Regions from separate parts of the Streptomyces sp. NPDC001594 genome, predicted to be linked through region 1. Evidence: predicted binding sites of a transcription regulator. Region 1 holds the regulator's gene; the other holds the start of a gene.

What was found. The regulator HspR, encoded in region 1, represses chaperone genes until heat shock. The targets are predictions, from matches to a motif close to TTGAGNNNNNNNNNCTCAA.
Region 2: the regulator HspR is predicted to act here: its motif matches at 5,657-5,675, upstream of lon (endopeptidase La).

What each region holds. Positions count from the first base shown of each region.
Region 1 is NZ_JBIAVB010000002.1:360,382-371,113, forward strand. Features, by position in the region: gene dnaK (molecular chaperone DnaK) at 1-1,511, shown strand, start outside; gene grpE (nucleotide exchange factor GrpE) at 1,511-2,167, shown strand; gene dnaJ (molecular chaperone DnaJ) at 2,207-3,385, shown strand; gene ACFY0O_RS05230 (heat shock protein transcriptional repressor HspR) at 3,387-3,851, shown strand; gene ACFY0O_RS05235 (helix-turn-helix transcriptional regulator) at 3,995-5,062, opposite strand; gene ACFY0O_RS05240 (hypothetical protein) at 5,165-5,437, shown strand; gene ACFY0O_RS05245 ((2Fe-2S)-binding protein) at 5,437-5,751, shown strand; gene ACFY0O_RS05250 (pyridoxamine 5'-phosphate oxidase family protein) at 5,937-6,356, opposite strand; gene clpB (ATP-dependent chaperone ClpB) at 6,469-9,060, shown strand; gene ACFY0O_RS05260 (YbjN domain-containing protein) at 9,184-9,726, shown strand; gene ACFY0O_RS05265 (hypothetical protein) at 9,748-10,732, opposite strand, start outside.
Region 2 is NZ_JBIAVB010000015.1:101,278-112,009, reverse strand. Features, by position in the region: gene ACFY0O_RS27830 (ATP-binding protein) at 1-520, opposite strand, end outside; gene ACFY0O_RS27825 (response regulator transcription factor) at 517-1,257, opposite strand; gene ACFY0O_RS27820 (hypothetical protein) at 1,381-1,920, opposite strand; gene ACFY0O_RS27815 (hypothetical protein) at 2,010-3,389, shown strand; gene ACFY0O_RS27810 (sulfurtransferase) at 3,455-4,300, shown strand; gene ACFY0O_RS27805 (DUF4097 domain-containing protein) at 4,404-5,150, shown strand; gene ACFY0O_RS27800 (RidA family protein) at 5,174-5,572, opposite strand; gene lon (endopeptidase La) at 5,698-8,094, shown strand; gene ACFY0O_RS27790 (MarR family winged helix-turn-helix transcriptional regulator) at 8,252-8,692, shown strand; gene ACFY0O_RS27785 (hypothetical protein) at 8,711-9,484, opposite strand; gene ACFY0O_RS27780 (nitrate- and nitrite sensing domain-containing protein) at 9,831-10,732, shown strand, end outside.

The DNA.
Region 1 (10,732 bases):
CGGACGCGGTCATCACCGTCCCGGCCTACTTCAACGACTCCGAGCGCCAGGCGACGAAGGAGGCCGGCGAGATCGCGGGCCTCAACGTCCTGCGCATCGTCAACGAGCCGACGGCCGCCGCCCTGGCCTACGGTCTCGACAAGGACGACCAGACCATTCTCGTCTTCGACCTCGGCGGCGGCACCTTCGATGTGTCCCTCCTCGAGATCGGTGACGGTGTCGTCGAGGTCAAGGCCACCAACGGTGACAACCACCTCGGTGGCGACGACTGGGACCAGCGCGTCGTCGACTACCTGGTGAAGCAGTTCGCCAACGGCCACGGCGTCGACCTGTCCAAGGACAAGATGGCGCTCCAGCGTCTGCGCGAGGCCGCCGAGAAGGCGAAGATCGAGCTGTCGTCGTCCACCGAGACGACCATCAACCTGCCGTACATCACGGCCTCCGCCGAGGGCCCGCTGCACCTGGACGAGAAGCTCACGCGCTCGCAGTTCCAGCAGCTCACCGCGGACCTGCTCGACCGCTGCAAGACCCCGTTCCACAACGTCATCAAGGACGCCGGCATCAGCCTGTCCGAGATCGACCACGTGGTCCTGGTCGGCGGCTCCACCCGCATGCCGGCCGTCGCCGAGCTCGTCAAGGAGCTCACCGGCGGTCAGGACGCCAACAAGGGCGTCAACCCGGACGAGGTCGTCGCCATCGGCGCCACCCTCCAGGCCGGTGTCCTCAAGGGTGAGGTCAAGGACGTCCTGCTCCTCGACGTGACCCCGCTGTCCCTCGGCATCGAGACCAAGGGCGGCATCATGACCAAGCTCATCGAGCGCAACACGACCATCCCGACCAAGCGGTCGGAGATCTTCACGACGGCCGAGGACAACCAGCCGTCCGTGCAGATCCAGGTCTACCAGGGCGAGCGCGAGATCGCGGCGTACAACAAGAAGCTCGGCATGTTCGAGCTGACGGGCCTGCCGCCGGCCCCGCGCGGCGTCCCGCAGATCGAGGTCTCCTTCGACATCGACGCCAACGGCATCATGCACGTCACGGCCAAGGACCTCGGCACGGGCAAGGAGCAGAAGATGACCGTCACCGGCGGCTCTTCGCTCGGCAAGGACGAGGTCGACCGCATGCGCCAGGAGGCCGAGCAGTACGCGGAGGAGGACCACCGCCGCCGCGAGGCCGCCGAGTCCCGCAACCAGGGCGAGCAGCTCGTCTACCAGACGGAGAAGTTCCTCGCGGACAACGCGGAGAAGGTCCCGGCCGAGGTCAAGACCGAGGTCGAGACGGCCGTCACCGAGCTGAAGGACAAGCTCAAGGGCGACGACACCGCCGAGATCCGCACCGCCACCGAGAAGCTCGCCGCGGTCAGCCAGAAGCTGGGCCAGGCCATCTACGCCGACGCGCAGGCCGCCCAGGCCGCCGGCGGTGCCGGTGACGCGGGCCAGGCCAAGGCCGATGACGACGTGGTCGACGCCGAGATCGTCGACGAGGACAAGCCGAAGGGCGGCCAGGCCTGATGTCGGAGGAGACCCCGGGCTTCGACGAGAAGCCCGAAGTCCCCACCGGCGCGGACGACGCCGAGCCGAAGGCCGCCGACTCCTCCGAGGAGAAGGAGGCGGCCCCGGCCGGGGACGCAGCTCAGGATGTTGCCCTCCTGGCGCAGCTGGACCAGGCCCGTACCGCGCTCAGCGAGCGCACCGCGGACCTCCAGAGGCTCCAGGCCGAGTACCAGAACTACCGCCGCCGCGTGGAGCGGGACCGGGTCGCCGTCAAGGAGATCGCGGTCGCGAACCTGCTGTCGGAGCTCCTCCCGACCCTGGACGACATCGGCCGGGCCCGGGAGCACGGCGAGGTGGTGGGCGGTTTCAAGTCCGTCGCCGAGTCGCTGGAGACGGCCGCCGCCAAGATGGGGCTGCAGCAGTTCGGCAAGGAGGGCGAGCCCTTCGACCCGACGATCCACGAGGCCCTGATGCACTCGTACGCGCCGGACGTCACCGAGACGACCTGCGTGGCGATCCTGCAGCCGGGGTACCGGATCGGCGAGCGCACGATCCGCCCCGCGCGGGTCGCGGTGGCCGAGCCCCAGCCGGGCGCGGCCCCCGCGGGGAAGTCCGAGTCCGCCGACGGCGACACGCCGTCCGACAAGGACACGGATGCCCCCGACAAGGGCTGACGCACACCATGTAGGAATCCGGGAGGAGGGTCACCGGGGATGAGCACGAAGGACTTCGTCGAGAAGGACTACTACAAGGTCCTCGGTGTCCCGAAGGACGCCACCGAGGCCGAGATCAAGAAGGCGTACCGGAAGCTCGCCCGCGAGTTCCACCCGGACGCCAACAAGGGCGACGCCTCGGCCGAGGAGCGCTTCAAGGAGATCTCCGAGGCGAACGACATCCTCGGCGACGCCAAGAAGCGCAAGGAGTACGACGAGGCCCGCGCCCTGTTCGGCAACGGGGGCTTCCGCCCCGGTCCGGGCGGGGGCGGCTCGTTCAACTTCGACCTGGGCGACCTCTTCGGGGGCGCCCAGGGCGGCGGCGGCCAGGGCGGCTTCGGCGGTGGCCTGGGCGACGTCTTCGGCGGCCTGTTCAACCGCGGCGCCGGCGCCGGTGCGGGCACCCGCACCCAGCCGCGCCGCGGCCAGGACATCGAGTCCGAGGTCACGCTCTCCTTCACGGAGGCCGTGGACGGGGCGACGGTCCCGCTGCGGATGTCCTCGCAGTCCCCCTGCAAGGCATGCTCGGGCACCGGCGACAAGAACGGCACCCCCCGGGTGTGCCCGACCTGCGTCGGCACCGGACAGGTCTCCCGCGGCAGCGGCGGCGGCTTCTCGCTGACCGACCCCTGCGCGGACTGCAAGGGCCGCGGGCTGATCGCGGAGAACCCCTGCGAGGTCTGCAAGGGCAGCGGGCGCGCCAAGTCCTCCCGGACCATGCAGGTCCGGATCCCGGCGGGCGTCTCCGACGGCCAGCGGATCCGGCTGCGCGGCAAGGGCGCCCCGGGCGAGCGCGGCGGCCCGGCGGGCGACCTCTACGTCGTCGTGCACGTCGGGACGCACCCGGTGTTCGGCCGCAAGGGCGACAACCTCACGGTGACCGTGCCCGTCACGTTCACGGAGGCGGCCCTGGGCGCCGAGATCAAGGTCCCGACCCTGGGCGGCCCGCCGGTCACGCTGAAGCTGCCCCCGGGCACCCCGACGGGCCGTACGATGCGGGCCCGCGGCAAGGGTGCGGTCCGCAAGGACGGCACCCGCGGCGACCTGCTCGTCACGGTCGAGGTCGCGGTACCGGCGGAACTGTCCGACAAGGCCCGCGAGGCCCTGGAGATGTACCGGGACGCCACCGGGTCCGAGGACCCGCGCGCTCTGCTGTTCGAGTCCGCGAAGGGAGCTTGACATGGAAGGCCGCCGGCGACAGACCCGTTTCGGTGACGGGGCGTACCAGTTGACCGACGAGACCCCGGTCTACGTGATCTCGGTGGCCGCCCAGCTCTCGGGACTGCACCCGCAGACCCTCCGCCAGTACGACCGCCTCGGCCTGGTCTCCCCGGACCGCACGGCCGGGCGCGGCCGGCGCTACTCGGCCCGGGACATCGAGCTGCTGCGCACCGTGCAGCAGCTGTCCCAGGACGAGGGCATCAACCTGGCGGGCATCAAGCGGATCATCGAACTGGAGAACCAGGTGGCCGCGCTCCAGCAGCGCGTCGCCGAGCTGTCCGCCGCGGTGGACGGGGCGGCCGCCGCCCTCCAGGCCCGCGAGGCCGCGGTGCACGCCTCGTACCGCCGCGACCTGGTCCCGTACCAGTCGCCGCAGCCGGGCAGCGCCCTGGTCGTCTGGCGCCCCAAGCGCCCGATGGACTGACGCACCGGCCGGCCGTACGTCCGAAGGCCCCGTCCGGCCCCCTCGCGGGGGCCCGGCGGGGCCCGGCCGTACGTCCGAAGGCCCCGTCCGGCCCCCTCGCGGGGGCCCGGCGGGGCCTTCGGCATATCCCACGGGGGATTTCCTCAGCGGGGCGCGGCGAGCCCCTCAGCGGGCCCCTGGCAGCCCGTGGCCGCCTCCCCGTCGCTCCCGCTGTGCAGGATGCCGGACTGGGCGATGAGGTAGCCCAGCTGGGCCCTGCTGCCGCTGCCGAGGGCGGTGGCCAGCTTGGCGATGTGCGCGCGGCAGGTGCGTACGTTCATGCCCAGCCGGCGGGCGATGGCCTCGTCCACGTGCCCCTCGATGAGGAGCTGGGCGATGGAGCGCTGTACGCCGGAGATGCCGTCGGGGCTGTGGGTGTAGGTGACCTCGTCGGTCAGCGGCACGGCCCTGCGCCACAGCTGCTCGAACACCTTGATGAGGTAGGCCACCAGTCCGGGGTGGCGCAGCTCCAGCGCCACGCGCCGGTCGTCGCTGGCGGGGATGAAGGCGACGGTCCGGTCGAACACTATGAGCCGCTCGATGAGCTCTTCGAGGGTGCGGATCTCCACCTTGCCCGCGGAGATCCGGTCCACGTAGGCGAGCGTGCCCTGGCTGTGCCGGGCCGTGTGCTGGTAGAGCGTGCGGATGCTGACGCCGCGGTCGATCAGCGGGGCGTCGCGCTCCAGGGCCTCGCTGAGGGCGGAGGACGGCCGCGCGCCGCCCGGCTGGACCGTCAGCATCTCCGTGTGGCACTCGGCCGTGGCCAGGTCGAGGGCGGCGTTGATCTGGTCGAACCCCTCCAGCACCGTGATGGCGTGGGTGTTGGCGGGGTTCTGTGCGCTGATGGTCAAGAACGGCTCGAATGCATCGGTGAGGTCGATGGCGTTGCGCCGCCGCTCCTGGATCTCGCGCTCCAGCGGCTGCAGCCGCTGTGCGAGTGCCACCGAGGGTGGAACTGCGCGGAGCTGGTTCGCGTCATCCGGATCGGGTCGCAGGAGTGCGAATTCGAGCAGGCAGGGGGCGTTTGCCACTTCGCTCCGAGGCACGCGGCCCGTGCTGAGCGCCGCTGCGTAGAGTCGTGCACCTTCGTCGCACATCGATGTGACGGGGTGGGGATGTGTCGGGTTTGTGTCTGTTATGGGCAAATCTCCACCCCCCAGGGTCCTGAACATGCAAGAACATGATGCATCGTCCCTGTGGCCGTAACGTGCCTGAATGAGCCATGGTCTGACGTGCGGGGGAGAGGATTCCATCAAGTGAGGACGAAGCCGACCATGTACAAGAGAATGCTTCGCTCGGCGCTTGCCGTTGTTTTCTCCGCTGTTGCGGTCTTTGGGGCAGTCAGCGCCGTCCATGGCGATGCGGGGAGCGCTCGGGCCGACAGCGGTTGGAACGCCGCACCGGCGAGTGAGAGCGACAGCGGCTGGAACAACCTGGCCTCCGGCGACAGCGGTTGGAACACCGCGCCGAAGGACGGTGGCTCGGTCGCCACGACGAACGGCGAGCCGGACAGCGGCTGGAACTTCACCCCCAAGTCGGCCGCCTGATGACCCCCGACGACCGCGACTTCCGGCGCGAGATGGCTTCGGCGTACCGCTCCGGCTGGCAGTTCATCGATCTCGCCACGGCGATCCCCTATGCCGGCGACTCGCTGATGGTCACCCTGTTCGGCCAGCCGATCGTCATCGTGCGCGAGGAGGACGAGGACGTCCGTGCCTACCGCTGCCTGCGCCGCCCCCGGGGCGCACCGCAGCCCGTCCGCTGCGAAGTGCGGTACGGCATGGTCTTCGTCAACCTCGATCAGCGTGATCACCAGCTCTTCGAACCCGATATCACCACCGCCACCCCCCGCAGTGCCTGAGGCGATTCCCCCGTCGTTGCAGATCGCTCCAGGTGCTTCCCCCACACAACGGCGCCATCGTGGACCTGACCACGATGGCGCCGTTGTGTTGTCCGCGTCCAGTGCCCGAACAGGACATCCGGGTGAGGATCCGCTGAGAAACGCTCGGGGCCCGCTCGAGGACCGCTCGAATCCGGCCGTCTTCCTCAGGCGCGCCCCATGGCCCGGTCCAGTGTGATCTCCAGGACCACCCGGTCGGGGTTGGGCGAGGGGGTCCGCCCGTACCGCTCCGCGTAGCGCGCCACCGCCTCCGCGACCGAGGCCTCGTCGGCGCGGACCACCGCGCGCCCCTCCAGCGTCGCCCAGCGCCGGCCCTGCATCTGGCAGACCGCCACCCGTGCCGCTCCGCCGGGTGCCTCCAGGACGTTGCGCACCTTCTTGCTGTGCTTGTTGCTGATCACCCGCGCGAGCCCGGCCTCCGGGTCGTACGTCACCCCCACCGGGACCACGTGCGGGGTGCCGTCGGGCCGCGGGGTGGTCAGGGTGCACACGTGCCGCTCCCGCCAGAAGGCGAGGTAGTCGGGCGTCGGGTTGAGTACGTCGTGGACCGGCTTCGAAACAGACATGGCCCGAAGCATATGTCCGGGCCCAATCCGGCCTTGAGTGGAATAGACTCAACTTTGCAGACGCTGAACCAGTCAGAGTTGTGAGAGTCCCGCCGGAGAGGAGAAACCGAGAGTGGACGCCGAGCTGACCAACAAGAGCCGCGACGCCCTGAACGCGGCCACCAGCAGGGCCGTCAAGGACGGCCACGCCGACCTGACCCCCGCGCACCTGCTGCTGGCCCTGCTCGCCGGCGAGGACAACGAGAACATCACCGACCTGCTCGCCGCGACCGAGGCCGACCAGGCCGCCGTCCGCGCCGGCGCGGAACGGCTGCTCGCCGCCCTGCCCAGCGTCACCGGCTCCACGGTCGCGCCCCCGCAGCCCAGCCGGGACCTGCTCGCGGTGCTCGCCGAGGCCGACGCCCAGGCGAAGGCCCTCGGCGACGACTACCTCTCCACCGAACACCTCCTCATCGCGATCGCCGCCAAGGGCGGCGCGGCCGGTGAGGTCCTTTCCGCCCAGGGCGCGAGCGCGAAGAAGCTGCTGGACGCCTTCGAGAACGCACGAGGAGGACGGCGGGTGACCACCCCCGACCCCGAGGGCCAGTACAAGGCCCTGGAGAAGTTCGGCACCGACTTCACGGCGGCCGCCCGCGAGGGCAAGCTCGACCCCGTCATCGGCCGCGACCACGAGATCCGGCGCGTCGTGCAGGTCCTCTCGCGCCGCACCAAGAACAACCCGGTGCTCATCGGCGAGCCCGGCGTCGGCAAGACCGCCGTCGTCGAGGGCCTCGCCCAGCGCATCGTCAAGGGCGACGTACCCGAGTCCCTGAAGAACAAGCGGCTCGTCTCCCTCGACCTCGGCGCCATGGTCGCCGGCGCGAAGTACCGGGGCGAGTTCGAGGAGCGCCTCAAGACCGTCCTCGCCGAGATCAAGTCGAGCGACGGCCAGATCATCACCTTCATCGACGAGCTGCACACCGTCGTCGGCGCCGGCGCCGGCGGGGACTCCGCCATGGACGCGGGCAACATGCTCAAGCCCATGCTGGCCCGCGGCGAGCTGCGCATGGTCGGCGCCACCACCCTCGACGAGTACCGCGAGCGCATCGAGAAGGACCCGGCGCTGGAGCGCCGATTCCAGCAGGTGCTGGTCGCCGAGCCCACCGTCGAGGACACCATCGCGATCCTGCGCGGCCTCAAGGGCCGCTACGAGGCCCACCACAAGGTCGTCATCAACGACAGCGCCCTCGTCGCCGCCGCCACCCTCTCCGACCGCTACATCACCTCCCGCTTCCTGCCCGACAAGGCCATCGACCTCGTCGACGAGGCCGCCTCCCGGCTGCGCATGGAGATCGACTCGTCCCCGCTGGAGATCGACGAGCTCCAGCGCTCCGTCGACCGGCTGCGCATGGAGGAGCTGGCGCTGAAGAACGAGTCCGACCCGGCCTCGATCGAGCGCCTGGACAAGCTCCGCAAGGACCTCGCCGACAAGGAGGAGGAGCTGCGCGGGCTCACCGCCCGCTGGGAGAAGGAGAAGCAGTCCCTCAACCGGGTCGGCGAGCTCAAGGAGCGCCTGGACGACCTGCGCGGGCAGGCCGAGCGCGCCCAGCGCGACGGCGACTTCGACTCCGCCTCCAAGCTGCTCTACGGGGAGATCCCCTCCCTGGAGCGCGAGCTGGCCGAGGCCACCGAGGAGGAGGCCCAGGCCGGCCCGTCGAAGGACAGCATGGTCAAGGACGAGGTCGGTCCCGACGACATCGCGGACGTGGTCGGCGCCTGGACGGGCATCCCGGCCGGCCGGCTCCTGGAGGGCGAGACCCAGAAGCTCCTGCGCATGGAGGACGAGCTGGGCCGCCGCCTGATCGGCCAGACCGAGGCGGTGCGGGCCGTCGCCGACGCCGTGCGCCGCACCCGCGCCGGCATCGCCGACCCGGACCGGCCGACCGGCTCCTTCCTCTTCCTGGGCCCCACCGGCGTCGGCAAGACCGAGCTGGCCAAGGCCCTCGCGGACTTCCTCTTCGACGACGAGCGGGCCATGGTCCGCATCGACATGTCGGAGTACTCCGAGAAGCACAGCGTGGCCCGGCTCGTCGGCGCCCCGCCCGGATACGTGGGCTACGAGGAGGGCGGCCAGCTCACCGAGGCCGTCCGGCGCCGCCCGTACTCCGTCGTCCTGCTGGACGAGGTGGAGAAGGCCCACCCCGAGGTCTTCGACATCCTGCTCCAGGTCCTCGACGACGGCCGCCTCACCGACGGCCAGGGCCGCACGGTCGACTTCCGCAACACCATCCTGATCCTCACCTCCAACCTGGGCAGCCAGTTCCTGGTGGACCCGGTGATTTCGCCCGAGGACAAGAAGGCGCGGGTCCTGGAGGTGGTCCGGGCGAGCTTCAAGCCGGAGTTCCTCAACCGCCTCGACGACCTCGTGGTCTTCTCGGCCCTCACCCGGGACGAGCTGGCGCACATCGCCGAGCTGCAGATCGCCCGCCTCGCCAAGCGCCTCGCCGACCGCCGCCTCGCCCTGGACGTCACGCCCGAGGCCCTGGCCTGGCTGGCCGACAAGGGCAACGACCCCGCGTACGGCGCCCGCCCGCTGCGCCGCCTGATCCAGACGGCCGTCGGGGACCGGCTGGCCAAGGAGATCCTGTCCGGCGAGGTCAGGGACGGGGACACCGTACGGGTCGACGTGGCCGGCGACGACCTGCTGGTCGGCCGGGCCCTGTAGCCCCGCACCGGTAAGGACCGCCGCGCCCCCGTGTCCGCCCGGAGCGGATCGGTGGTGCGGGGGTGGACACGGGGTGGGCGCGATGGTGGAGGATGGCTGTATCCGCACGAAGGGAAGTACACGGTGAGCATCGACCCGGCCTCGATTCCGAACTTCGGGGGGCAGCCCGAACCGCAGGCGACAGGACCGGCGGGCCCCGTCGTCCCCGACCAGGACCTGGTCAAGCAGCTCCTGGAGCAGATGGAGCTGAAGTACGTCCTCGACGACGAGGGCGACCTCGCGGCGCCCTGGGAGGACTTCCGCACGTACTTCATGTTCCGCGGTGAGGGCGAGCAGCAGGTCTTCTCCGTCCGGACCTTCTACGACCGCCCCCACGCCCTCGACGACAAGCCGCAGCTGCTCGAGTCGATCGACGACTGGAACCGCCGCACCCTGTGGCCCAAGGTCTACAGCCACACCCACGACGACGGCTCGGTCCGGCTGATCGGCGAGGCGCAGATGCTGATCGGCACCGGCGTCAGCCTGGAGCACTTCGTGTCCTCCACGGTCAGCTGGGTCCGCGCGTCGATCGAGTTCGACAAGTGGCTCGTGGAGCAGCTCGGCCTGGAGAAGGAGATCGACTCCGCCGAGGGCGACTCCGGCTCCGAGGACGGGGACGACGCGTAGGCGTCCCCGCCCCCCGGCCCGCTACAGGGGCACCTTCGCGACGAGCAGGAGGTACGCCCCGTAGCCGAACGACAGCCCGGCCATGCCGGCGGTCACCGCGACCGCCGTGCGCGGCCGGGCTTTCGCCGTCGCGGCGGCCAGCGGCAGCAGCAGGGGGAACGCGGGCAGCAGGAACCGCGGCTTCGACTCGAAGAACCCCGCCCCGCCGATGGTGATCACCAGCAGGACCGCCGTGTACACCAGCAGCGGCAGCGGCGCCCGGTCCAGCAGCAGGAGCACGGCGCACAGCCCCGCGACGGCCAGCGTGGCCACCGTGACGGCCACCGGCACCGTCACGTTCCCGCCGGTCAGGACCTTGTCCACGACGGAGACCGTGCCCGCGCCGAAGTCGAAGCGCGAGCCCCACTGCCGCTGCACGGTGAAGTAGCCGAGCAGCTCGTGCCGGCGCGCCCCGACGGCCAGCACGTACGCGGCCCAGCCCGCGGGCGCCAGCAGCCCGGCCGCCCACACCTCGGGCGCCCGGTTGCCCCGCAGCAGCTCCCGCAGGGCCGGCAGGCTCACGGCGGCGGCCACGGCGATCCCGGTCGGCCGGGTCAGCCCCGCGAGCACCGCCAGGGAGGCCGCCCCCACCCAGCGCCCGCACAGCATCGCGTACAGGGCCCAGGCGGCCAGCGCGCACAGCAGCGGCTCGGTGTAGCCGAGGTCCAGCACCACCGCGTGCGGCAGCGAGGCCCACAGCGCGACGAGCAGCACCCCGGCCCGCGCCCCGAGCACCCGCTCCCCGACCCGGTACACGCCCACGGCGGCCACCGCGGCGGCCGTCCACGCCACCGCGAGCCCGGCGACGGGGCCGCCGCCGAAGAGGTGCACCAGGGCCGGGTACAGCGGGAAGAAGGCGGCGTCGCTCTGGATGGAGTCGGAGGCGGGCCACATCTGGGTGCGGCCGTAGCCGTCGGCGGCGATGGACAGGTACCAGAAGGAGTCCCAGGAGCCCCCCAGCACCTTG
Region 2 (10,732 bases), on a different contig from region 1:
CCACCAGCCGGCCGAGCCGCTCCGCCTGCTTCAGCATCGTCCGCATGGTCTCCGGATCGGCCTCCGAGACCCCGTCCACCACGTTCTCCAGCACCGCCCGCAGCGCCGCGATCGGAGTCCGGAGCTCGTGCGAGACGTTCGCGACCAGCTCTCGACGGTGCCTGTCCTCGGCCTCGAGATCACCGGCCATCCGGTTGATCGTGGACGCCAGATCACCCAGCTCGTCCCGCCGTCCGGCCCCGCTGACCCGGCGCGTGTAGTCCCCGTGCGAGATCGCCCGGGCGACCGTCGTCATCTCGTCCAGCGGGGCCGTCAGGCCGTGCGCCACGAACTGGGTGATCAGCATCGAGGCGATCACCGAGAAGACCGTGATGAAGCGCACCTCCGTGTCCGTGCGCAGCGCCACCATCAGCAGACCGGTGGTGATGAACACCGAGACCACGACGAGCGTGCCCAGCTTCGTCTTGATCGAGAACGGCGAGAACGGCCGCAGCCCCCCGTCGGGGCGTCCGCCGCTCACGCCTGCGCCGGGGTCTCCAGGGCGTACCCGACGCCGTGGACGGTACGGATCCGCTCCGCGCCGATCTTCCGGCGCAGGGCCTTGATGTGGCTGTCGACCGTGCGGGTGCCCGAGGCGTCCGCCCAGTCCCACACCTCCGCCAGCAGCTGCTCGCGCGACAGCACCGCCCGCGGGGTCCCCGCCAGGCACACCAGCAGGTCGAACTCGGTCGGCGTCAGGTGCACGTCCTCCGCCTGCACCCGCACCCGCCGCTGCGCGTGGTCGATCTCCAGGTCCCCCAGCCGCAGGGTCGCCCCGCGCGGGGCCGTCGCGGCCTGCGTGGCCCGCTCCACCCGGCGCAGCAGCACGTGCACCCGGGCGGCCAGCTCGCGCATGGAGAACGGCTTCGTCATGTAGTCGTCCGCCCCGACCCCGAGGCCGACCAGCATGTCGGTCTCGTCGTCCCGGGCGGTCAGCATCAGCACCGGGACCGGCCGCTGCGCCTGCACCCGCCGGCACACCTCCAGTCCGTCGAAGCCGGGCAGCATGACGTCCAGTACCAGCAGCTCGGGCAGCCAGCTCTCGGCGGCCGCGACGGCGGCCGGCCCGTCGTAGGCGGTCTGCACCTGGAAGCCCTCGGCCCGTAGCCGGGCCGCGATCGCGTCGGCGATGGTGCGGTCGTCCTCGACCACCAGCACGCGCCGCTGGGCACCTGGGGTGGCCGCGGCGCCGTGGTGGCTGGTGTGCGTGTGTTCCATGTCCCGCCCCTGATGATCCGCGTGATGGCTGGGGTGCAGCGTAGAGGAGGCACCGGCCTGCGGCCATGGAGGGTTCGGACAGGACCCGAGAGGATCCGGAATCAGAGATTCATCCCGGATTCCTCAGGCGGCGTCGAATCCGGGGAGGGCCTCCAGCACCCGGGACAGGGCCGCCGGCAGTGCCGTCTGGTCGGCCGTCACCTCGAAACCGCCTTGCACGAAGGTGTAAGTGAACCCGTCGTACACCGGCGGATCGGCCTTCGTGGTGCGGGGCAGCCGGGCGAAGTCGGCCTCGCGGAGCGCGCTGCGCAGATCCTCCAGCCCGGCGGGGGTGAGCCGGCCCTTGCGCAGGTCCTTGTCCTGCTCGCCGAGGAGGGTCCAGGAGCCGTCGCCTTTGACGACGAGGGTCCTGGTCCGGCCGGCGAAACCGCCGCTGCGGGTGACGCGCAGGAGGCGCTCGGTGGACGGGTCCGCCGTCGGGGGAGGGGTGGGGCGGGGGGTGGCGGGGGTGGTGGTGGCCGGGGTGGCGGGGGCCGTGGGCGCGGGGGCCGTGGCTCCCGCCGGCTGCCCGGCGGCCGGGGAGCCCCCGTTGTCGCACCCCGCCAGGGACACCGCGGCCAGCAGCACCGTCGCCGCGGCCGCGGCCGCTCGCATCGTTCGCACTCCGACCTCCTGCGGGACACCGGTACCGCATCCGAGTATGGAGGCGCCGACCCGCCACCGAAAGCACCCCGGAGGACGTCATCCACCGCTTGGCCGCCTGGCGCTGGCTCCCGCCGCTGCTCGCCGTCCTCCTGCTCGGCCTGTGGGGCCTGGAGCGGGGGCCGGGCGGCGGCAGCATGTGGCGCGACGAATCCACGACCTGGCAGGTCGCGCACCGGCCGACCGGGGAGCTGTGGGGCCTGCTCGGACAGGTCGACGCGGTGCACGGGCTGTACTACGCGGTGATGCACGCGCTCTTCGCCGGGTTCGCCGTGGGGGGCGACGGCGGTGGCGGGCTGTGGGCGCTGCGGCTGCCGTCCGTGGCGGGGACGGCCCTCGCCGCCGGCGGGGTGGCCGCCGTGGCGCACCGGCTGGCCGGGGAGCGGGCCGCGCTGTGGGCGGGGGTGGTGTACGTCCTGCTTCCGCCCGTGCAGATGTACGGGCAGGAGGGGCGCTCGTACGCCCTGGTCGCGGCGGCCGTGGCCTGGGCGACCCGGCTGATGGTGGCGCGGCGCTGGGTCCCGTACGCGGTGGTGCTGCTGGTGGGCTGCTGGCTGCACGAGTTCGCGGCCCTGGCGCTGCTCGCCCACGGGGTCTGCGCCTGGCGGGAGCGGGGCTGGCGGTGGGCGGCCGGGGCGGTCGCCGCCGGGCTGCTGCCGCTGGCGGTGGTCAGCGCGGGGCAGGCGGAGCGGCAGCTGGGCTGGCTGGGACGGCCCCGGTGGCAGGACTGGGTGGCGTACGGGGTGCTGGCGGGGGCGGTGGCGCTGCTGGCCCGGGGCGGCCGGCGGGACGTGCTGCGGATCGCGGTGCCCCTGGCGCTGCTGCCGCCCGGCCTGCTGATGGCGGTCTCGCTGGTCCACCCCTGGTACGTCGACCGGTACGTCCTCTACGCCCTGGGCGGGCTCGCGCTCCTGGCCGGGGTCCGGCTGGCGGAGGGGGGACGGGCGGGGGCGCGGGGCTGGCTGCCGTGGGCGGTGGCGGGCGCGCTGCTGGTGCCGGTGGGGGTGTGGTCGGCGTGGCTGCGCACGCCCGAGAGCCGCCGCGACGACGTCCTCGCGGTGGCGGCGGTGGTGCGGGAGCGGGCCCGGCCGGGGGACGCCGTGCTGTTCATGCCGTCGAGGAGGCGGGAGTGGCTGCTGTCCTCGCCCGGGGTGTACGGGGGGCTGCGCGACGTGGCCCTGGCCGGCCCCCCGGCCGCCTCGCACACCCTCCACGGCACGGAACTCGCCCCGGAAGCGGTCCGGCGGGCGCTGCTGTCGTCCCCGCGGGTGGTGGCCCTGATGGACCCGGCGGACCAGCCGCTGGACCCGTACCCGGCGGAGGCACAGAAGCGCACCACCCTGGCGGCCGGCTTCCACCGCTGCTCGGTGACGGAGGTCAGGGGCGCGCGGGTGGCGGTGTACGCGCGGCGGGGCGGGGGGTGCGGGTGAGGGGGAGCACCGCGGGGGGAGGATGGGCGGGAGATCGTTTCCGACGCCGTCCCGGAGGCTGCCGTATGTCCGTGCCCGCATCCGCGCCCGAGATGCCCGCCCCGCTGGTCGGTGCCGACTGGCTCGCCGCGCACCTCGGGCGGGTCGTGGTGTTCGACGCCTCCGTCGGGGCGCACCGGGGCGGGCGGCGGAGGATTCCGGGGGCGCGCCCCTTCGACCTGGACGGGCACCTGTCCGACCACGACGCCCCCGCCCCGCACACCATGCCGGCGGCGGGTGCGTTCGAGGAGGCCATGCGGGGGCTCGGGGTGGACGAGGACTCCCGCGTGGTCGTCTACGACGCCGCCGGGATCTACTCCGGGGCCCGGGCCTGGTGGATGCTGCGGGCCATGGGGTTCGACCGGGCCGCCGTGCTCGACGGCGGGCTGCCCGCCTGGGCCGCCGCGGGGCTGCCCGTCGAGGACGGGCCGGCGGAGTACGACGGGCCGCGGGGCTCCTTCACCGCGCGGCCGCGCCCCGGGCTGCTCGTGGACGCCGCCGCCGTGGCCGGGGCCCTGGCCGACCCGGGTGCCGCCGTGTTCGACGCCCGGAGCCGGGAGCGGTTCGCCGGCAGCGCCCCCGAGCCCCGGCCGGGGCTGCGCGGCGGGCACATGCCGGGCGCGCTGAACCTGCCGTTCGGCGAACTCCAGGGGCCCGGGGGGCTGATGCGTCCGGCCGGGGAACTCCGGGCGGCCTTCGAGGCGTTGGCCGGGCAGCGGGAGCGGCTCTACTTCAGCTGCGGCTCCGGTGTCACGGCGTGCGTGCTCGCGCTGGGGGCGACCCTGGCCGGGTACGGGGAGACCGCGGTGTACGACGGTTCGTGGAGCGAGTGGGGGCTGCCCTCGGACCGCCCGGTGGCCGTCGGGAGCTGACGGGAGGCCGGCCGAGGGGTGGCCGGGGGTGGTGCTGGCCCCACCCCCGTTTCGGAGGCCTGCACCCGCGCGCCGGACGTCCCCGCTCGGCAGACTCGTCCGCATGGCACCTCACACCACGTCAACCCGCCTCGTCGTCACGGCCCTCGGGGCCGCCCTCCTGCTGTCCGGCTGCGCCCTGACGGGGACGGGGCCGGTGAAGACCTTCGACGCCGACGCGACCGTCTCCGAGCCGGTCACGGCGGTGGAGCTGACCGGCCTCCGCAGCGGCGACGTCGAGGTCACCACGGGCTCCGGCACCGGGGTCACCGTCCGCCGGGTCGTCCACTACCGGGGCGGCACGGCCCCCACGCCCGGACAGCGGGTCTCGGGCGGGGTGCTGAAGTTCGAGGACGGCTGCGGGGACGACTGCTGGATCGACTACCGCCTGGAGGTGCCCGCGGCGGCCGGGGTGCGGGTCGAGAGCAGCAGCGGGGACATCACCGTGCGGGGGGTCGCGCGGGCCGACCTGACCTCCTCGTCCGGGGACGTCAGGGCGGAGCGGATCGCGGGCCCGGTGAAGGTCCGTACGGCGTCGGGGCGGATCACCGCCACCGGTCTGGAAGGGGCCGAGGCGGACCTGCGCGCCTCCTCCGGGGACGTGGAGGCCGCCTTCGTGAAGGCTCCGGCCTCGGTGTCCGTCACCACCAGCTCCGGCGACGTCGGCGTGACGGCCCCGCAGGGCCCGTACAGGCTGTCGGTCGACACGGCCTCCGGGAGCCGGGACGTCCGCCTGGACACCCGCCAGGACGCCCCGTCGCGGATGACGGTCCGCACCGCCTCCGGGGACGTCCGGCTCTCGGCGTCCTGACCCCCCGGTACTCCTCGGTCCTCTCAGTCCTCGTCGAGGATCGCGTCGAGCTCCACCTCGACCAGCCAGGCGGGGTCGATGAAGCGGGACACCTCCACGAAGGTGGCCGCCGGGCGGATGCCGGCGAAGCGCTCGCCGTGGGCCCGGGCGGCCTCCTCCCAGCGGGTGATGTCGGTCAGCATGATCCGCGTGCGCACGGTGTGCTCCAGGGAGGCGCCCGCCTCCTCCAGGGCCCGCTGGGCGATGTCGAGGCAGCGCACCGTCTGGGCGTGGACGTCGCCCGGGCCGACGGTGGAGCCGTCGTCCCCGATGGGCGCCGTGCCCGCGACGGCCACGTGCCGCCCCAGGCGCACCGCGCGCGAGAAGCCGATCCGGGGTTCCAGCGGGGAGCCCGAGCTGACGGTTCGTCGTATGTCTGCCATGGCGTCATGGTGCTACGAGGAGGGCCGTGAGGGTGTTCGCCCCCGGCGAACGGGAGTTGGGGAACATTGCCGGGCGCAGAAGCATTGAGTCGGCATAGCTCAACTTCACTGCCGGAGGGAAGATCATGGCTTCGACGTCCGTAACGCTCACCCTGCCCGTACTGCCGCTCGACGACGAGGTCGTGCTGCCCGGGATGGTCGTCCCGCTGGACCTGTCCGACGCCGAGGTGCGCGCGGCCGTCGAGGCCGCGCAGGCGGCGCGCGGCAGCGGGAAGCCCCGGGTGCTGCTCGTGCCGCGGGTCGACGGGAAGTACGCCGGGATCGGTGTGCTGGGGACCGTCGAACAGGTCGGCCGGCTCTCCGACGGCGATCCCGGGGCGCTGATCCGCGGGCGCGGCCGCGTCCGGATCGGCGCCGGGACCACCGGGCCCGGGGCTGCGCTCTGGGTCGAGGGGGAGACCGTCGAGGAGCAGGTGCCCGACCCGCTGCCCGGGGCGGTCGCCGAGCTCGTCAAGGAGTACAAGGCCCTCGCCACCAGCTGGCTCAAGAAGCGCGGCGCCTGGCAGGTGGTGGACCGGGTGCAGCAGATCGAGGGGGTCTCGGCGCTCGCCGACAACTCCGGCTACTCGCCGTTCCTGACCGTGGCGCAAAAGGTCGAACTGCTGGAGACCGTCGATCCGGTCGCCCGGCTGCGGCTCGCCGTCAAGGCGCTCTCCGACCACCTCGCCGAGCAGGACGTCGCCGAGTCCATCGCCAAGGACGTCCAGGACGGCGTGGAGAAGCAGCAGCGCGAGTTCCTGCTCCGCCGCCAGCTGGAGGCCGTCCGCAAGGAGCTGCGCGAGCTGGGCGGGGAGAAGGAGGGCGAGGAGTCCGACGACTACCGGGCCCGCGTCGAGGCCGCCGACCTGCCCGAGAAGGTGCGCGAGGCCGCCCTCAAGGAGGTCGACAAGCTGGAGCGCTCCAGCGACCAGAGCCCCGAGGGCTCCTGGATCCGCACCTGGCTGGACACCGTGCTGGAGCTGCCCTGGAACGAGCGCAGCGAGGACCGGTACGACATCCAGGGTGCGCGGGCGGTCCTCGACGCCGAGCACGCCGGGCTGAACGACGTGAAGGACCGCATCACCGAGTACCTCGCCGTGCGCAAGCGGCGCGGCGAGCGGGGCATGGGCGTCATCGGCGGCCGGCGCGGTGGCGCCGTGCTCGCGCTGGTCGGGCCCCCCGGCGTCGGCAAGACCTCGCTCGGCGAGTCCGTGGCCCACGCCATGGGCCGCAAGTTCGTCCGCGTCGCCCTCGGCGGCGTACGGGACGAGGCCGAGATCCGCGGCCACCGCCGGACCTACGTCGGCGCCCTGCCCGGCCGGATCGTCCGGGCCATCAAGGAGGCCGGGTCGATGAACCCGGTCGTGCTCCTCGACGAGATCGACAAGGTCGGCTCCGACTTCCGCGGCGACCCGGCGGCCGCCCTGCTGGAGGTCCTGGACCCGGCGCAGAACCACACCTTCCGCGACCACTACCTGGAGGTCGAGCTCGACCTGAGCGACGTGGTCTTCCTGGCCACGGCCAACGTGCTGGAGGCCATCCCCGAGGCCCTGGCCGACCGGATGGAGCTGGTCCGCCTCGACGGCTACACCGAGGACGAGAAGGTCGTCATCGCCCGCGACCACCTGCTGCCCCGCCAGCTGGAGCGCGCCGGGCTGACCGGCGAGGAAGTGGTCCTGGAGGAGGACGCCCTGCGCAAGCTCGCCGGGGAGTACACCCGCGAGGCGGGCGTGCGCACCCTGGAGCGGTCCATCGCGCGGCTGCTGCGCAAGGTCGCCTCGCAGCACGAGCTGGGCGAGCGCGCGTTCCCGTTCACCATCGGCGCGGGCGAGCTGCGCGGCCTGATCGGCCGGCCGCACCACGTGCCCGAGTCCGCCCAGGACCCGGCGGAGCGGCGCACGGCCGTCCCGGGCGTGGCCACCGGCCTCGCCGTGACCGGCGCGGGCGGCGACGTGCTCTTCGTCGAGGCCTCCCTGGCCGACCCGGAGACCGGCGCCGCCGGGCTGACCCTGACCGGGCAGCTGGGCGACGTGATGAAGGAGTCGGCGCAGATCGCGCTCAGCTTCCTGCGCTCGCACGGCGCCGAGCTGGAGCTCCCGGTCGCCGACCTGAAGGACCGGGGCGTGCACATCCACTTCCCGGCGGGCGCCGTCCCCAAGGACGGCCCGAGCGCGGGCATCACCATGACCACCGCGCTCGCCTCCCTGCTCTCCGGCCGCCAGGTCCGCACGGACGTGGCCATGACCGGCGAGGTCTCGCTGACCGGGCGGGTCCTGCCCATCGGCGGGGTCAAGCAGAAGCTGCTCGCCGCCCACCGGGCCGGGCTGACCACGGTGATCATCCCGAAGCGCAACGAGGCCGACCTGGACGACGTCCCCGCCGAGGTGCTGGAGGGGCTGGAGGTGCACCCGGTGACCGACGTGCGCCAGGTGCTGGAGCTGGCCCTCGCCCCGGCGGTGGTCTCCTTCACCAAGGCCGCCTGACCGGCGGCGCGGCGCCGCGGCCCGGTACCCCCTTTCCCCCAGACTCCGTCCGGGGGGACCCCCAGGCGGGGTACCGGGCCTGCGACGCACGGCCTGCGAAATACTGGACCCGTACAGGGGTGCCGGGCTCGCACCCCTCCACGGATGGGAGCGGCACGTGCACGGCAGTGAAGACCAGGAGTTCCTCGCGCTGGAGCGGGAGCTGTCCGTCTTCCTGCGGCGGGCCCGGGCCTCCTCGGGCGAGATGGCCCGCGCCCTGCACCCCGAGCTGGAGCCCGCCGCCTACGGGCTGCTGGTCCGGCTGGAGGCCGCCGGCCGCCAGCGGGCCACCGAGCTGGCCGCCTACTTCGGCGTCGGCAAGGCCACCATGAGCCGCCAGCTGCGCGCCCTGGAGCTGCTGGGCCTGGTCGCCCGCGAGCCGGACCCCGCCGACGGCCGCGCCTTCCTCGTCGGCCTCACGGAAGAGGGCCGGGCCCGGTTCCTGCGCGTCCGGGGGGCCCGGCGCGAGCAGTACATGCGCAAGCTGGCCGACTGGGACCGCGGCGAGGTCGCCGAGCTGGCCCGGCTGCTCAACCAGCTGAACTCCGGCGAGGAGTAGCGGCGCCGGGGCGCCGCTTCACAGCTCCGCGTACACCGCCGAGGCGTCGTCGTGGCGCTTGTGGCGGGTCGGCGGGCGCAGCGGGTCGGACTCGATGGCCCGCACCCGCCCGATCAGCCCCCGCGCCCCCTCCTCGCGCAGCACGTCCAGGCAGGCCGCCCAGTCGCCCTCCCCGAACGTGTCCGTCCACCGGCTCGCCCCGTCGGTCAGCGCGGCCAGCGCCCCCACCTCCCGGCGCGGCGTGCGCCCGACGACGGCCCGGGCCGCCACCGAGGGGTCGGCGGCCGCGGTGAAGAAGCCGCCCTCGGCGTTGCGCAGCGCGTCCGTGGCCGCCACCGAGCGGCGCACCCCGTCGGGGATCCGGTCCAGCCGGTCGTCGAGCACCGCCGTGACCCCGCCGCCGGGCGACCGCAGCAGGAGCACGGAGTCCGAGAGCACGAGGTGCTCCACATGGGCCTCGTCCCAGCGGACCATCACCACCGTCGCCTGCGGCGTCCGGACGTGAGAAAGGTCACAGGTTTCGCGGTGGGCGTCGGCCGTGTCCCCGATGGCCCGGGCCAGGATCCGGTCGAGCGGCATGTCCCGCCGCGATCCGGACAGTTCGGTCAATCGGCCACCCAGACGGGTGGCGAACCAGGGCACTCCGTGCGCGCAGCCGTCGTCCTCCCGGGGCGGAGTGACCCCGTCCAGGACGACCACAACACCCCCTCCCGCCGCAGGTGTCGACGCCGACACCCAGTCCTCGTTGGGGCGTTCGGCGCTGCCGGGGGCCGAAGCCAGGTCGATGCGCATACGGACATTCTGCCCGGCCGGGCCCTGAGCCGCCGGTCAGGTCCGTACCAATGCCGGAATCGGTACCGCCGGTAAATGTGGGCGGGCATATTGCCAAAGCCCGCCTCGACCTTCAACCACCCGTCCACGGGCGGCCCCTGGCACGTCCGGCCCGAGTTGGTCGGCCACTCCTCCGTGATGTTCACTCCTTCGAGTGGCCGGGTGGGCGATGTGCGGCTCTCCTCCCAACACACTGCGAAGGTCTGAGGCGGTACGAGGGGGCAGGGGGCGTTTACTTGTTGACCGGCCGTTACCTCGGCCACACGAGTAGACGAGCACGACCCCACGTACAGGATTGCGAGCACCGGTGCAGAAGAAGCGGTCTCGGAAGAACGGCACCGCCAGCGCCGACGGACCCGCCAAGGCAGGACGCCGCGTGCGCGTCCGCAGCAGGCTGGTCGTCGGAGTAGCAGTCGCCGGACTCACCGTCCTCGCGGCAGGCACCCCCGCCGTCGTCTCCGCCACCAGGGAACTGGACGACTCCCAGCGACTCGTCACCCTTGCCGAGCAGACACAGCACACCCTCACCCTCGTCCACCTCCTCGGCGACGAGCGCGACGCCGTCGTCGAGTACGTGGCCAAGGGCCGCCCCGGCAACGCCAAGGCACCCGTCGACGAGCGCACCGCGCGCACCGACCGGACGCTCGCCGAACTGCGCCCGGAAGCCGACCAGGACCTCGCCCGCGCCCTCGGCCACATCAAGGCAGCCCGCGCCGAGGCCGTCGACGGCAAGGGCACCGCCGTCGCCGCCCAGCAGGCCTACACGCGCCTCCTCACCGAACTCCTCGCGCCCGGCGACCGGCTCGCCGAGCTCACCCCGCCGCGCGCCGAGGCCGCCCTCGCCGTCACCCGCCCCACGGCCCCCCTCAGCCAGGCCGTGGACCAGGCCTCCGCCACGCGCGGACTGCTGCTCGCCGCCCTGGCCGTCCCCCGCGCCGAACAGGCCCCGGGCAACGCCGCCGCCGACGAGCTCAGCGCCGCCGCCCAGCGCTCCCGCGTCCGTGAGCAGGCCGCCCTCGACGACTTCAACCGGGCCGCCCGCCCCGACGTGCGCCAGACCCTGGCCGCCACCGTCACCGGCCCCGAGGTCAAGACCGCCGAGGACCAGCTGACGCGCCTCACCGAGCGGCCCACCCTCACCGCCGCCGAACGCAAGGCCACCGACCCGGCCGCCCTCGCCACCGCGCTGACCGCCCGGCTCGACCGCAT